One region of the Nocardioides ginsengisegetis genome, then DNA from elsewhere that is predicted to be linked to it. Evidence: predicted binding sites of a transcription regulator. Region 1 holds the regulator's gene; the other holds the start of a gene.
The links. Region 1 encodes LexA, which represses DNA repair genes until DNA is damaged. Its sites were predicted from a motif close to TCGAACANNTGTTCGA; they were not measured.
Positions count from the first base shown of each region.

Region 1 (7,041 bases):
CACGCCGGCCGAGTCGCCGACGGGGTAGGTCGAGGCGTCGTACGGCAGCTCCGCGGCCCACCCGGAGTGGATGTCGCCGGTGATGAAGAGCGCGTCCTTCACCTGGTGGGTGCGGATGTGGTCGAAGACCTCCCGGCGGTCGGTGGTGTAGCCGTCCCACTGGTCGGTGTTGTACGGCGCCCCGTCGGACGCGGCCGGCTCGCCGGTGACCTGGTGCACCGCGTCGACCATCGGGTCGGGGAGGGCGCCGAAGTTGACCGGCGCGATCATCACCGGGTTGCCGATGATCTTCCACTGCGGGCGGTCGCCGGCCAGCGAGTCCTTGAGCCACTGCATCTGCCGGTTGCCGGTGATGGTCCGGTCCGGGTCGTTGACGGCCGGGTCCGGGTTGGGCACCGGGGTGGGGGTGGTCTCGACCTGCTGGTCGCGGTGGGTGCGCAGGTCGAGCAGGCTCAGCTCGGCCAGCGTGCCGAAGCGCAGCCGCCGGTAGAGCCGGTCACCGTCCCGCAGCGCGGCGGTGCCGTCGAGCCGCGCAGGCATCCACTCGTCGTACGCCCGGTGCGCCCGCGCCCGGCGGGCCTTGTAGTCGCCCTCGCCTGCGTCGTGGTTGACCGCGCCGTTCTTCCACTGGTTGTCGGCGACCTCGTGGTCGTCCCACGTCACGATCCAGGCGAACTTCGCGTGCGCGTCCTGCAGGTCGCGGTCGCGCTTGTACTGCGCGTGCCGCTGCCGGTAGTCGGCCAGCGAGAGCATCTCGTGCGCCGGCTCGTGCTTGCGGATGTCCTCGTCGGACTGGCCGTAGCCGTACTCACCGGGGCCGTACTCGTAGAGGTAGTCGCCCAGGTGCACCACCGCGTCCAGGTCGTCGCGCGCCGCGAGCCCGCGGTAGGCGCTGAACCAGCCGGCCTGCAGGTTGGCGCACGAGACGACGCCGAAGCGCAGGTGGTCCGGCGTCGCGTCGTGGGCGGGAGCCGTGCGGGTGCGGCCGACCCGGCTCGTGGCGTCGCCGAGGTGGAAGCGGTAGTGGTACGCCGTGGCGGGCCGCAGGCCGCGCACGTCGACCTTGACGGTGTGGTCGCGGCTCGGGCCGGTCTCGAAGCGGCCTCGGCGTACGACGTCGCGGAACCCCGCGTCTCGCGCCACCTCCCAGCGGACCGTGACCTTCGGGCCCGCGCCGGAGCCGGGGGTGCTCGCCGCGGTCGGCGTCACTCGGGTCCACAGCACGACCCCCTCGGGCAGCGGGTCGCCCGAGGCGACACCGTGGGCGAACACCGCGCCGTCGCCCGCGGCCCCTGACGCGGCTACTGCCGGGGCGGCCGTCGCGAGCGGCGAGGAGACCGCGGCCACGCCGACGGCGCCGACGGTGCCGGTGGCCAGGACCGTACGTCGACCGACGGGGCGGGAGGTCAGGGGCTGGGCAGGGGGGATGTCACGGGGAGAGCTCACGAGAGGCCCAACGAGCCAGCGCCGGGCGTGTTCCGGATCGGCGGTGTGAGCACCGTCCGTTCACCCGCAGGTCACCCCGGGGTGGCGCGGGTCAGTCGAGGCGGCTGCGGGCGGCCGGCGTGGGCAGGCTGCGCGTGAGCGGGGCCGGGGCCGGTGTCGGCAGCGGGGCCGCGGCGGCCGGCATCGGCCGGGCGGCGGGCGCGGAGACGAGGACGGGGATGCGTGGCGCCCACTCGGCGGCGGCCCAGCCGGCGGCGATGACGAGGTAGCCCATCAGCACGTCGATGACCCAGTGGTTGCCGGTGCCGATGATGACGACGCCGGTGCCGACGGCGTAGGTCCAGCCGAGCGCGCGGACCCACCGGTGGCGGGCGTGGCGCTGCAGCGAGATGGCGACCCACAGGGCCCAGCCGGCGTGCAGCGACGGGAAGGCGGCCAGCTCGTTGGTCAGCCCGCCGAGCCCGCGCGGCGCGGAGGCGTCGGAGGCCCACCAGCCGTCGGAGGCGTGCAGGGAGAGGACGTCGACGTAGCCCGTGATGAAGCGCGGCGGTGCCGTCGGCATCAGCAGGTAGGCCGCGAGCCCGAGGAGGGTGCCGATCACCAGCGCCCGTCGGGCCGGGGCGTAGACGCGGGTGCCGAGCCGGTAGAGCCAGAGCAGCACCGCGGCCGTGACGACGTAGTGGAGGGAGGCGTACCAGTAGGAGCCGAGCAGCCCGATCACCCGGTGGTTGGTGAACAGCTCGTTGAGCGGCACCTCCCAGTGGATGCCGAGCACGGTCTCGAAGCGGAGCAGCTCGTGGGCCCGGTGCATGGCCGGCCCCATCGCGGTGTCGGCGACGAGCCGGGACAGGCTGTAGCCCACCCAGAGGGCCAGGATGAGGACGATCTCGAGCACGCCCCGCACGATCTGCGGGTGGCGTCGGCGCAGGGCAGTCAGAGACATACCCCCACCCTCAGTCGTTCCCACATGTACCAAAATACGGAATACCCCCGAAATGTTCCCGGGATTTATCTCGGGGGTTCGTGAAGATTTCCGGTGAGGAGGCTAGCGGACCCCGATCAGACCCGACGCAGGACCGCGGTGACCTTGCCGAGGATCGTCGCGTGGGTGCCGTCGATGGGCTCGTAGGTGTCGTTGTGGGGCAGCAGCCAGACCTTGCCGTCCTTGCGCTGGAAGGTCTTGACGGTGGCCTCGCCGTCGATCATCGCGGCCACGATCTCGCCGTTGCTGGCGGTGGGCTGCTGGCGGATCACGACGTAGTCGCCGCTGCAGATGGCCGCGTCGACCATCGAGTCGCCGACGACCTCGAGCATGAAGAGCGTGCCGTCGCCGACCAGCTCCTGGGGCAGCGGGAAGATCGCCTCGACCCGCTCCTCGGCCAGGATCGGGCCGCCGGCGGCGATCCGGCCGACCATCGGCACGTAGGAGGCGGCGGGCATCGCGTCGCCGACGCCGGTCTCGTCGTAGGTCGACTCGTCGGCCGAGGAGATCGAGCGCCGCGCCTTCATCACCTCGGGCAGGAAGACCTCGAGCGCCCGCGGCCGGTTGGGGTCGCGCTTGAGGAAGCCCTTCTCCTCGAGCACCTTGAGCTGGTGGGCCACGCTGGAGGAGCTGGTGAGCCCGACCGCCTCGCCGATCTCGCGCATGCTGGGCGGGTAGCCGCGCTTCTCGATGGCTTCCTTGATGTGGGCCAGGACCCGCTGCTGGCGCGGGGTCAGGCCGTGGGCGTCCGGGGGACCGTCGGGCAGCTCGGCGACTCGACCCCGTGCAGCCTTGGTGGGGGAGTCGTCGCCCGTCTTCTTCGTGGCCATGGCGGTGCCTTCCGGTGTACGGCGGTGCGCCCGGGGGACGCACCCCGGGCCGGTGTTCCCACCGTAGCCATGTCGGCCCGTCTGTTCAAACATCTGTTCGAACAGCGTGTCGCGCCGGAGTGGGGCGCCACGTCACGGTCAGAGCTGGGGCACCCACACGAACATCGGCATCCGGCAGACCTCCTCGAAGCCCAGCCGCTCGTAGACCGGCCGGCCCATCTCGGTGGCGTGCAGGATCGCCTCGGTGCAGCCCCGGTCACGCGCCATCTCGAGCAGCGTCGCGGTGACGGCGTACCCGATCCCGCGCCCGCGCGCGGCCTCGAGCGTGGTGATGTTGTAGAGGCCGGCGGTGCGGCCGGTGAGCCAGGCGGTGCCGCAGGCGACGGGCTGGCCGTCGACGGTGGCGAGCACGGTGAGGAGGTCGGCGGCGTCGAAGGGCGCCATCATCTCCACGATCGGGCCGGCGAGCTCGGCCGGGAAGCCGAAGCCCTCGGTCATCACCCGCGCGGTGGCCGCGTGGCACTCCGGGCCCACGACGTGGATCCGGACGCCGGGGCCGGGCGGCGGCATCGGCACCGGGCCGTCGAGGACGCGATGCATGCCGGGCGTCTCGTCGCGCAACATGCCGGCGGCGACGAGGGTGTCGGCGATCTCGGCCGTCATCGTGGAGGGGGAGCCCCACCACAGGAAGGGGAGTCCTCGGCCGACGTAGGCCGCCAGCACCTCGCGGGTGCGGCGCAGCTCCTCGCCGGGTGCGAAGCGGGCGCCGGCGATGCCGTTGAAGACGGGGTGCGGCACGGTGGTGTGCCAGGTGTGGAGGTCGGCGGCACCCTCGGTCCCGAAGGAAGGGTTGGAGGCCGTCACCCGCAGGAACTCCATGAGGTTGTCCTCGACCGGAGCCACCCGCGGATCAGCAAGCACGGGGGTCACCGGGGCACCGTACGCCGCGTGGGACATCGGGATCGGCGAATTCGCGGATCTGGTTGACTCCCGCCATGCCTGCCGCCCAGCCTTCGTCCCCCATGTCTGCACCGCCTGTCCACACCAGCTGTGTCGTCACCGGAGGAGCCCGCGGGATCGGCCGCGGCATCGCCGAGCGGATGGTCGCCCGCGGCCACCGGGTCGTGGTCACCGACGTCGACGGCGAGGGCGCCGCCCGCACGGCCGCCGAGATCGGCGCCGCGGCCGGCATCGCCCACGACGTGCGCGACCCCGCCGGGCACGCGGCCGCGGTCGCCGAGGCGACCCGCCACGGCGTCCTGACCGCGTGGTTCAACAACGCCGGTGTCGGCGACGACGGCACGCTGTCGGAGCTGTCCGACGACGCCGTACGACGCCTGGTCGACGTCAACCTGATGGGCGTCGTGTGGGGGATGCGCGCCGCGCTCGAGGCGTTCGGCGAGGCCGGCGGCGACGTCGTCAACACCGCGTCGCTCGCGGGGCTCGGGCCGGTCCCGGGCTACAGCCTGTACGCCGCCACGAAGGCCGCGATCGTCTCGCTCACCATGTCGGGCGACGCCGAGACGCCTCGAGGTGTGCGGGTGCACGCGATCTGCCCCGACGGGGTGAAGACCGCGATGCTCGACGCGCAGACGCCCGGGGGGCTGGGCAACCTGCTGGTCCACTCCGGTGGCCGGATCCTCACCGTCGACGAGGTCGCCGACGAGGCCGTCGCGCTGGTCGGCAGCCATCGGGTGATCCGGGCGGTGCCGGGTTGGCGCGGGGGCGTCGTACGGGCCTCGGCGCTGGCGCCGTCGGTCAGTGCGCGCGGGATCAGCCTGTTCGCCGCCCAGGGCCGGCGGGCCCTGAAGAAGTCCGCCGGCGCCTGAGCGGGTCGGTTCAGCGGCGCGTGGCCGGTCCCTGGTGCCGCGCGCCCGGGGGTGCGTGCCGCGCGGCGGTCGCGGGTGCTGACACGAGGCGCGAGATGGGTGTGAGGACGATCCGCGAGTCGACGTCGCCGCCGGCGTAGACGCTGAACGTCGAACCGAAGCAGACGAGCGTGACCGGGGTCGCGAGGTCCTGGTCCACCACCGCGCTGGCCGTGTTGGTGCTGTACGTGCCCCCGGTGGTGCCGTACTCGAACGCCCCTCCCGGCGATGTCGACCGGGTCAGGTAGCAGGCGGGCGGGCTACTGGTCGTCGTGATGACCGAGTACGTCGCGAGATAGGTGCCCGCGGGCAGGCCCGGAAGGGAGACCTGGAGGCTGCTCGCCGCCGGGCCACCGGTGGGCAGGACGTACTCGTAGGCGGCGTTCTCCATCTGCTTGCCGCTCAGTCCGTCCACGAGGTCGGCGTTGAGCTTGTTGACCTTCTTCGTCGTGGTCACCGCAAGGGGCGGCGAGCCCGGTCTGGCCTTGAGGGACAGGGCTGCGCCGCTGCCGGTGTTCTTCAGCGCGGTCGGGTGGGTGGCGGTGTTGCTGGTGCCGAGCAGGAGCGGGTGCCCGTTGGCGGCGTACGCCGCGACGTTGGCTCCGCCGATCAGGACGAGGGCCGCGAGCAGCACGGGGAGCGTGCGGCCGCGGGCTGGGCTGGATGGGGGGCGTGAAGACGACATGCGGGGGTCCTTGTCGTTGAGGGGGCTGGCGGTCACTCCCTCTCTACTCGCGGCCGCGGGCGCTCTGGCATGCCCCGTCCGAGCCATCCGGGGGTGGTGGTGGGGGGTGCGTGGTCTTAGTACCCGTTCGAACAAATGTTCGGCGCGCCTCTTGCGCTCGTTCGAACACCTGCTCTAATGTCGCACATGTGTTCGATCGAATGCTTGATCGAATCGGTGGACCAGACAGCCCGACACGGACTGTCGGTGGCCGCCGATAGACATCTCTTCGACGGACAGGCACCGATGGCTGACCGCCACTTCCCCAGGAGGTCCCGATGAGCACCATGACGATCAACCCCACGTTCGCCCCGGCGCGTCCCCGCTCCGGCGAGGTCCGGCTGACCCGCCGCGGCCGCGCCGTGGTGCTCATGGCGGCGCTGCTCCTCGTGCTCACCGCCGGCGCCCTCCTCGGCGGAGCCCGCTCCGCCGCCACCGAGCACCCCGGCGCCCCCACCCCGACCCGGGTGGTCATGGTCGGCACCGGCGACACCCTCTGGGACATCGCCTCCGACCTCGCCCCCGACGGCGACGTCCGCGCGATGATCGCCCAGATCGAGGACCTCAACGCCCTCGACTCCGCCCTCGTCGCCGCCGGCCAGCGGCTGCGGGTGCCGATCGTCGACTGACGCACACAGACTTTCGTCAGCCGCCTGAGCCGAGTGGGCGCAACTGCACGGAGGAGCGAAGCGGGGGAGGGCGGCTGCGCCAACTCGGCGAGCCACATGGGGCCTGAAGCGCAGAGCGGTCCGCAACAACTGAAGACTCCCGTCAGCCGCCTCGACCCCGGCTGACGGAGCAGGGGAAGACGAGGGCGGGACTCGAGGAGTCCCGCCCTCGCTGCTTTTGCGGCCAAGACCACCTCCTCCCTCGCGCGACTATCGAACCGATCGATGTACCGCGTTCAGGGGTAGGACAGCGGCATGGTCACGTCAGCCACGTCACTCGCGTATCCCCTCAAGCCACTTCTGAACAGCTAGACCAGTCGCAGCGTTTGCCTGGTCGCGCGCCGGGGCGCGCCAGAGCACCTCAAAATGAGCCGTCCCTTTGGTAGCCAGAGAAGAGTGGCCATGAGCGGATCCGAGACAGATGTCAAGCAGCGCCTTGCTTCGATACTGGGCCAATACGATCCCCGATGGATCTCACCGATCTGCGCGGAGCTCGGGCGGATTGGCAAGGGGACACGCCTAG
Region 1 is NZ_JACGXA010000001.1:3,208,269-3,215,309, reverse strand. It holds gene FB382_RS15500 (alkaline phosphatase D family protein) at 1-1,446, opposite strand, end outside; gene FB382_RS15495 (phosphatase PAP2 family protein) at 1,538-2,389, opposite strand; gene lexA (transcriptional repressor LexA) at 2,506-3,258, opposite strand; gene FB382_RS22950 (GNAT family N-acetyltransferase) at 3,397-4,188, opposite strand; gene FB382_RS15480 (SDR family NAD(P)-dependent oxidoreductase) at 4,281-5,087, shown strand; gene FB382_RS15475 (hypothetical protein) at 5,098-5,811, opposite strand; gene FB382_RS15470 (LysM peptidoglycan-binding domain-containing protein) at 6,129-6,479, shown strand; gene FB382_RS15465 (restriction endonuclease) at 6,921-7,041, shown strand, end outside.

Region 2 (7,041 bases), 1.2 Mb from region 1:
TCCCCCGAACACCTGCGACTCCGCGAGGAGCTGCGGGAGTACTTCGCCGCGCTCGTCACGCCCGAGCGACGGGCGGGCCTGGCCTCCGCGACCGGCGAGTTCGGGGAAGCAGGGGTCTACAAGGAGGTCATCCGCCAGCTCGGCACCGACGGGTGGCTCGGCATCGGCTGGCCGGAGGAGTACGGCGGGCAGGCCCGCTCGATGGTCGAGCAGCTGATCTTCACCGACGCGGCGGCGGTCGCCGGCGTGCCGATCCCCTACCTGACGCTCAACACGGTCGGGCCGACGATCATGCGCTACGGCACCGACGCCCAGAAGGAGTACTTCCTCCCCCGGATCCTCGCGGGCGACCTGCACTTCTCGATCGGCTACTCCGAGCCGGGCTCCGGCACCGACCTCGCCTCGCTCCGGACGCGCGCGAGCCGGGAGGGCGACGAGTGGGTGATCAACGGCCAGAAGATGTGGACCTCGCTCATCCAGTACGCCGACTGGATCTGGCTGGCCTGCCGGACCGACCCCGACCTGCCGCGACACAAGGGGCTGTCGATGATCCTGGTCCCGGCGGACTCCCCCGGCGTCTCCTACACGCCGGTCCACACCGTGGCCGGGGTCGGCACGAGTGCGACGTACTACGAGGACGTGCGGGTGCCGGCCGACAACCTCGTCGGCGAGCTCAACGGCGGCTGGTCGCTGATGACCAACCAACTCAACCACGAGCGGGTGGCGCTCACGTCGTCCGCGCCGCTCGCGCACTCGATCGACCTGGTCCGGCGCTGGGCGCAGGAGACCAAGGGCCCGACCGGCGAGCGGGTGATCGACGCCGAGTGGGTGCAGATCGCGCTCGGTCGCGCGCACGCCCGCACCGAGGCCCTCTCGCTCATCAACTGGAAGCTCGCGGCCGACGCCGACGCCCAGGTGCCGCTCTCCCCTGCCGAGGCCTCGGCGACCAAGATCTACGGGTCCGAGCTGGCGACCGAGGTCTACCGGTCGCTGATGGAGGTCGTCGGGCCCAACGCCGGCATCACCGGTGACTCGGAGGGCGCCGTCCTGGCCGGGCGGCTGGAGCGCTACCACCGCTCCGCGCTCGTGATGACCTTCGGCGGCGGCACCAACGAGATCCAGCGGGACATCATCGGCTACGTCGGGCTCGGGCTGCCCGCAGCGAAGAGGTAGGTCATGGACTTCACGTTCACCCCCGAGCAGGACGAGGCGGCGACACTGGCCGCCCGCATCCTCACGGATCGCGCCACGAACGAGCGGATGAAGGCGGTCGAGCAGGCGGGCGACCGCTTCGACCGCGAGCTGTGGGCCGAGCTCGGCAACGCCGGGCTGCTGTCGCTCGCGCTCCCCGAGGAGTACGACGGCTCCGGGCTCGGGCTGGTCGCGCTGTTCCGCGTGCTGGTCGAGGTGGGTCGCCGCGTCGCGCCGGTGCCGCTGGCCGCGCACGGCCCCGCGTCCCTGCTGGTCGCGGAGTGCGGCTCGCCGGCGCAGCAGGCGGCCTGGCTCCCGGGCGCTGCGACCGGCGCCACGGTGCTCACGGCGGCCGTGGCCGAGGAGCGGGCCTTCGCGCCCGAGCGGCCGTCGACGGTCGCGTCGCGCGACGGTGAGGGCTGGCTGCTGACCGGCAGCAAGGCGATCGTCCCGGCCGGGACGTCGGCCGACCTCTTCCTGGTGCCTGCCGACACCGGCGACGGGGTCGCGGTCTTCCTCGTCACGCCCGCGGACCCCGGCGTGATCGTCGTGCCGCAGCGCACGTCCGACGGCGACACCGTGGCGCGGCTCGACCTCTCCGGCGTGGCCATGGCCGAGGACCGGCGACTGCCCGGTGACGGCGCCGCACACCGGCTCCGCCAGCTGCTGCTGGTGGCCGCGAGCGCCGAGCAGCTCGGCATCACCGAGGGGGCGTTGCAGCTCACCGCGGCGTACGCGAAGACGCGCGAGCAGTTCGGCCGCCCCATCGGCACCTTCCAGGCCGTGTCGCAACGGCTCGCCGACGGCTACATCGACGTGCTCGCGCAGCGGCTCACCCTCTGGCAGGCCGCGTGGCGACTCGAGGAGGGTCTCCCCGCCGACTCCGAGGTGGCGATCGCGAAAATGTGGGCGGCCGACGCCGGCCACCGCCTGGCGCACACCACCGTCCACGTCCACGGCGGCGTCGGCATCGACCTCGACGGCGAGGCGCACCGCTACTTCACGAGCGCCAAGCGCTTCGAGTTCCTGCACGGCGGCAGCACCGAGCAGGCGCTCACCGTCGGTCGGGCGCTCGCCGCGGAGCCCGCCTGAGCCTGGTCAGCCCAGGGCCTCGCCGGCGAGCCGGTCGAGCACGTCCGCCAGCTCCGCCGGCCGCGCGAGGAACGGCGAGTGGTCACCCGGGATCTCGATGGGGTCGACGCCCAGCCGGTCCCGCGTCACGGCCCGGCTGAACTCGAGGGTGACCGCTGCGTCGTCGATGCCGACGACGGCGGCACGTCGTACGTCGGGGAGCACAGCGACGGGATAGGCGCGGTCCCACAGGCTCGAGGAGTTCTGCGGACGCAGCCGGGCGAACGCCCAGGCGGCGTCGTCGTCGGTGCAGTCGGCGTAGAACGAGGTGACCGCACTCTCCAGCGTGGGGAACACCGTGGCCCCGTCGGGACGCTGTTCCGTGGCGAAGGCGCCCTCACGGGCCATCGGCGGCGCGTCGTCCCACGGTGCCGCGCCGAGGTTCGGGATCACCCCGCACAGGGACACCGACAGGGCGGGCGGACGCGCGGCCTCGACGAGCGGCAGCACCATCGCCCCCAGCGAGTGCCCCACCAGGACGACGTCGGCCAGGTCCGCGGGGTAGGCGTCCAGCACGGCGGCCGCGTAGTCCTCGAAGGTCGCGCCGCCGTCGTCGACCGGGAGGTCCATGGCGACGGCCGCGTGTCCGCGGCCTTGCAGCTCAGGCACCAGCCGGTCCCAGCACCACGCGCCGTGCCAGGCGCCGTGGACGAGGACGAACGTGGCGCTCATCGGGCCACCACCGTGGCGTCGAGGTGCATGACCTCGGTGCCCCGCTGGAACAGGTGCCTCGCCCCGGTGGCGTAGGTCAGCCGGACACCGACCAGGCGCGCCACTCCTGCTGCAGTGGGCGTGATGGTCGCGACCACGTACTCCTGGCGTGGGTCGATCCTGGTCCCCTCGACCACCGGACGGAGCGGGTCGCACACGATTTCCGCATCCCCCGCGGGCGCGCCGATCGCCAGCCGGTGGCTGTCCCCTCGGCACACCGAGAACGCCACGGTCGCGCGCGCCGTGTTGTCCGCCCAGACCGGCTCCACCCCTGCAAGCGTCACCGGCTCCTCGTCAGCGCTGAACGTGACCTGCAGGTCCCTCGCTGAGTGCGCCACCGGCTGCGGCAGGGCGCGGAAGTCGAATCCCCCGTCCCCGAACACCGACGGGTGGGTCCACCACCGCACCCCGAAGCCGAGAGCGACCACGATGGCGGCGAGCACCAGACCAACGACGACCTGCCGCTGCACAGTGCGGGGCGTCGCCGACTCGAGAGTTGGCATGGCGGAAACCTAGCGCCAAGGCGGACACTGGGGCACCAGCCACTCGTGCAGCTCGAGGCGCCATGCACACCTTCGTCGTCGTCTTCTGCGTCGCAGGTCTGCTCCCCCTGAGCGCATGCGTGGGTGACGGCGGGGCGGAGCCCGACCCGACGACCTCCGGTCAGCCGGCCGGGCAGACCCTGGTGATCCGGACGAGCATCGACATCGCTCCCACAGCAGGCGCTGAGCCCATCGCGACGGGCGACGTGCTCGACGGTTCCACCCTCGGCAGCTCGCCCTTCTGCACCGGCGGCACCATCCGCGACTCCCACGCCAGCCGCCATGCCGACGTGAAGGACCTCGGCCTCGTGGAGCGGAACATCACCTGCTCGGACGGCACCGTGCGGATGGTCTTCACGCCCGTCCCGCCCCACGGCGGCGACTGGACCGTCGTCAGCGGCACCGGCGCCTACGCGGGCCTGCACGGCACCGGGACGTTCGACATCACGTACGACGCCGATCCCCACGCTCCGGCGCACGAGATCTACACGGGGTCGGTCACCCCGTGAGTGCCTGACCGAGCTGGGTGCCGGCCTATGTCCTGCGGTTGAAGGCGACCTTCCCGCCGGTCTGTTTGGTCATCGTGAACTTCGGGTCGTGGGCCCGGGCGTGGTGGTGGGGGCAGAGCAGCATGCCGTCCTTGTTGGTCTCCCCGTCCTGGCTCCACGGGATCGGGTGGTGCCCGTGACACAGCCCCGGCGGCCAGTCACATCCCTCCGCGTTGCAGCCGCCCTGCTCGATCGCCATCGCGATCCGCTGCGACTCGCTGTGGAACCGGCGCTTCCGGCCCAGGTCGAGCACCTGGGACTTCCCACCCAGGACGGCCGGGATGATCCCCGCCTCACAGGCCAGCCTCCGGGCCTGGCCTGCGGTGATCCGCTCCCCGGTGTCCAGCGACGCGGCCTTCAAGCCGCCCATCAGCGTGGAGATGTCCATCGTCACCACGACGGTGGCGTTGACGCCGCCGGCCTTGGGGAGACGCTTGACCGGGTAGCGCTCGATCAGCTCGACGAACGCCTGACCCATCCGCTCCGCCGACGGTCGCCGCTCACCCACGCAGCCGTCGACCGCGGCGCGATGCTTGGGAGCGGCGAACGCGAGCAGTGCCTTCTTCAACATCGCGGCCTGCGCCGAGGGCAGCGTGAACCGGCCGTGGACCTTGCCGTGGCCGTCATCGGTCATGGTCAGCTTGGTCGACAACGCGGCAGCGCGCTCCTCGTCCTCGAGCTGCTTGGCCTCGTGCGCCTCCGCGGCCTCGGGGTCCAGGAACTCCAGGATCCGCCGACCCAACCTCTTCAACTCCTGCGCGTCGTGCTCGGCGGCGAACTTGATCAACATCGCCTCCGCCTCGTCGCGATGTTCGGCCGGGAGGACCTCCACCGCCTCGACGATCACCCGCGCCTGCTCCACAAGCACGCGACCGGCCGCCACCGCCGTACGCAACGCCGGCCGGGCGGCCAGCGCGACCGCGAGGCGCATCTTCCCGTGCGCAGCCGTGCGGGTCTGGTGGGTGGCATGCGCCCAGAAGTTCGTCGTCGAGGTGGCCCCGACGGATTCGCCGACGCCGACGGTCTTGGCGTGCTCGGCGACCCGCAGCTCGATCTCCTGGGCCCGCGCGACCATCCGGGTGGCCTCAGCCAAAGTCGCGGCGGCTTCCTCCGTCGACATCGACCACAGCGAGGAATCGGAGACCTCGTCAAAGCTTGCGTGGACAGCGGCCACGGCCCGCGACACCTGGTGTCGAGGAGCCTGCTGAACCATCGCTGTCATGGATCAATTCCAGCGGGGACCACCGACAAAACCGCAGGCCAGAGCCCCTATTTCGACCCCAGAAAGGTAAAGAATCGAAAGAATCTTGAAACCTCGTTCGAGCGGTTGAGCCAGGCGACCGAAAGCCAGGAAGCAGGGCCCGGAGGCACCTCGTGCGAACCCTGCGGCGACCCAGAAATCTCAAGAAATCCGCGCCGAAGGCGCGAGGTCCCGCAGCCAAACGTCGGCGTGCAGGCCCCCACTCGAGGCCGGGCGGGCCTTCAGCCGACTCCGATGACCACGGCTTCGCCGCCCTCCCACCGTGCACTGACCGTGGCAGCGCCGTCGACCCGCTCACCGACGACCCGCGCCACGGAGACCGACAGGTCATCGAGGCTGGGAACAGGCACGTCGGTGGACCCGCTCCCCTGCACCCGCACGGTCGGGTCGCGGCGCTCCAGCCCCTTGCCGAGATCGATGAGGAGCTCCGCCTCGTGCCCACCGGTGAGTGCGGCAGTGGCGGCCGCCAGCAGCCAGACCGGGTCGGCGGTGCCGTCGTACACCCACCGCTTGCCCAGCGTGGAGTGGTCGGTGGTGCCGACCAGGGCGCCGTCGGCTCCCTCCAGGGGTGCGCCGCGGTAGGTGACCGGCACGTGCAGGAGACGACCGTCACCGGTCCTGAGCAGGAAGGCCTCGAGGCCCACCTCGCCCTGGGGATCGTCGAAGCGGTAGGCGCCGACCTGCTCGAGCGCCGAGACATCGCCCGCCCAGGGCTGGGTGGGGAGCCACGCGGAGAGCAGCTCGATCTTGGACGGGTTCAGTGTCGCCGCGTGGAGGAGGGCCATGCCGTCATCCTCGCAAACGGCAGTTGCGCCGAAGACCTAGTCCAGGAGCTTGCCGACGCCGTTGGTGAGCCGCACGACGTAGAAGCCGGAGTTGCCGTCGGTGTACCAGACGGAACGGCGCGCGACGTCCCACGCCGGCTGCGACATCGCGAAGGCCCCGGAGGCGGTGGGGTTCTCGGGCCGGTTCGAGGGGAGCACCTTGTTGTAGTAGCCGGCCTCGACGGGGTTGCGGAGGTCACTGATGTCGAAGATCCGCAGGCCCGACAGGATCATCGAGCAGGCGACGACCTGCGGGTTGTCGCGCGTGGGGACCGAGCAGTAGTGGCCGGCGTACCCCTGGACGGGGATGTTGGCGCCGGGGTCGTTCTTCTCCGGGCCCTTCCGCGCAGCGGGCTGGTGGACCTGGAGGCGCAGGTCCGAGACGACGTGGGCCTTGGTCGGGTCGGTGACGTCGATGATCCGGGCCGCGCCGACCGGCGCCGACGTCTGGTCGGCCGAGGTGAAGCTGTAGTTGGCGTACTCGTCGACCTCGAGGAGGTACTGGCGGCCGTTGCGGGTGAACGGCTCGGGCACCTGCGGGATCGACACCTCGGGCCAGGAGAGGTCCTTGATGATCCGGACCTGCGGGTTGGCGACCCGGTCCTGGATCTCGCTGACGTCGAGGATGCGCAGGCCGCCGTTGGCGAAGCGGGCGCCGGTGCTGTCGTTGCCGATGTTGGCGACGTAGAGCGTCCTGCCGTCGGCGGAGACCCGCATGCCGTGGTAGTTCACGCCGAACTGCTGGAAGACCTGCTGCGGAGCGGTCGGGTCGGTGATGTCGATGGCGACGAGCGTCTGGCCACCGGTCGAGGACGCGTAGAACGTCTTGCCGT
Region 2 is NZ_JACGXA010000001.1:1,975,515-1,982,555, forward strand. It holds gene FB382_RS09420 (acyl-CoA dehydrogenase family protein) at 1-1,173, shown strand, start outside; gene FB382_RS09425 (acyl-CoA dehydrogenase family protein) at 1,177-2,283, shown strand; gene FB382_RS09430 (alpha/beta fold hydrolase) at 2,290-2,994, opposite strand; gene FB382_RS09435 (hypothetical protein) at 2,991-3,536, opposite strand; gene FB382_RS09440 (hypothetical protein) at 3,599-4,084, shown strand; gene FB382_RS09445 (HNH endonuclease signature motif containing protein) at 4,110-5,243, opposite strand; gene FB382_RS09450 (CG0192-related protein) at 5,606-6,169, opposite strand; gene FB382_RS09455 (LVIVD repeat-containing protein) at 6,206-7,041, opposite strand, start outside.
Region 2: a site for LexA is predicted at 5,431-5,446, ahead of FB382_RS09445 (HNH endonuclease signature motif containing protein). Genes of this name have one in related genera too.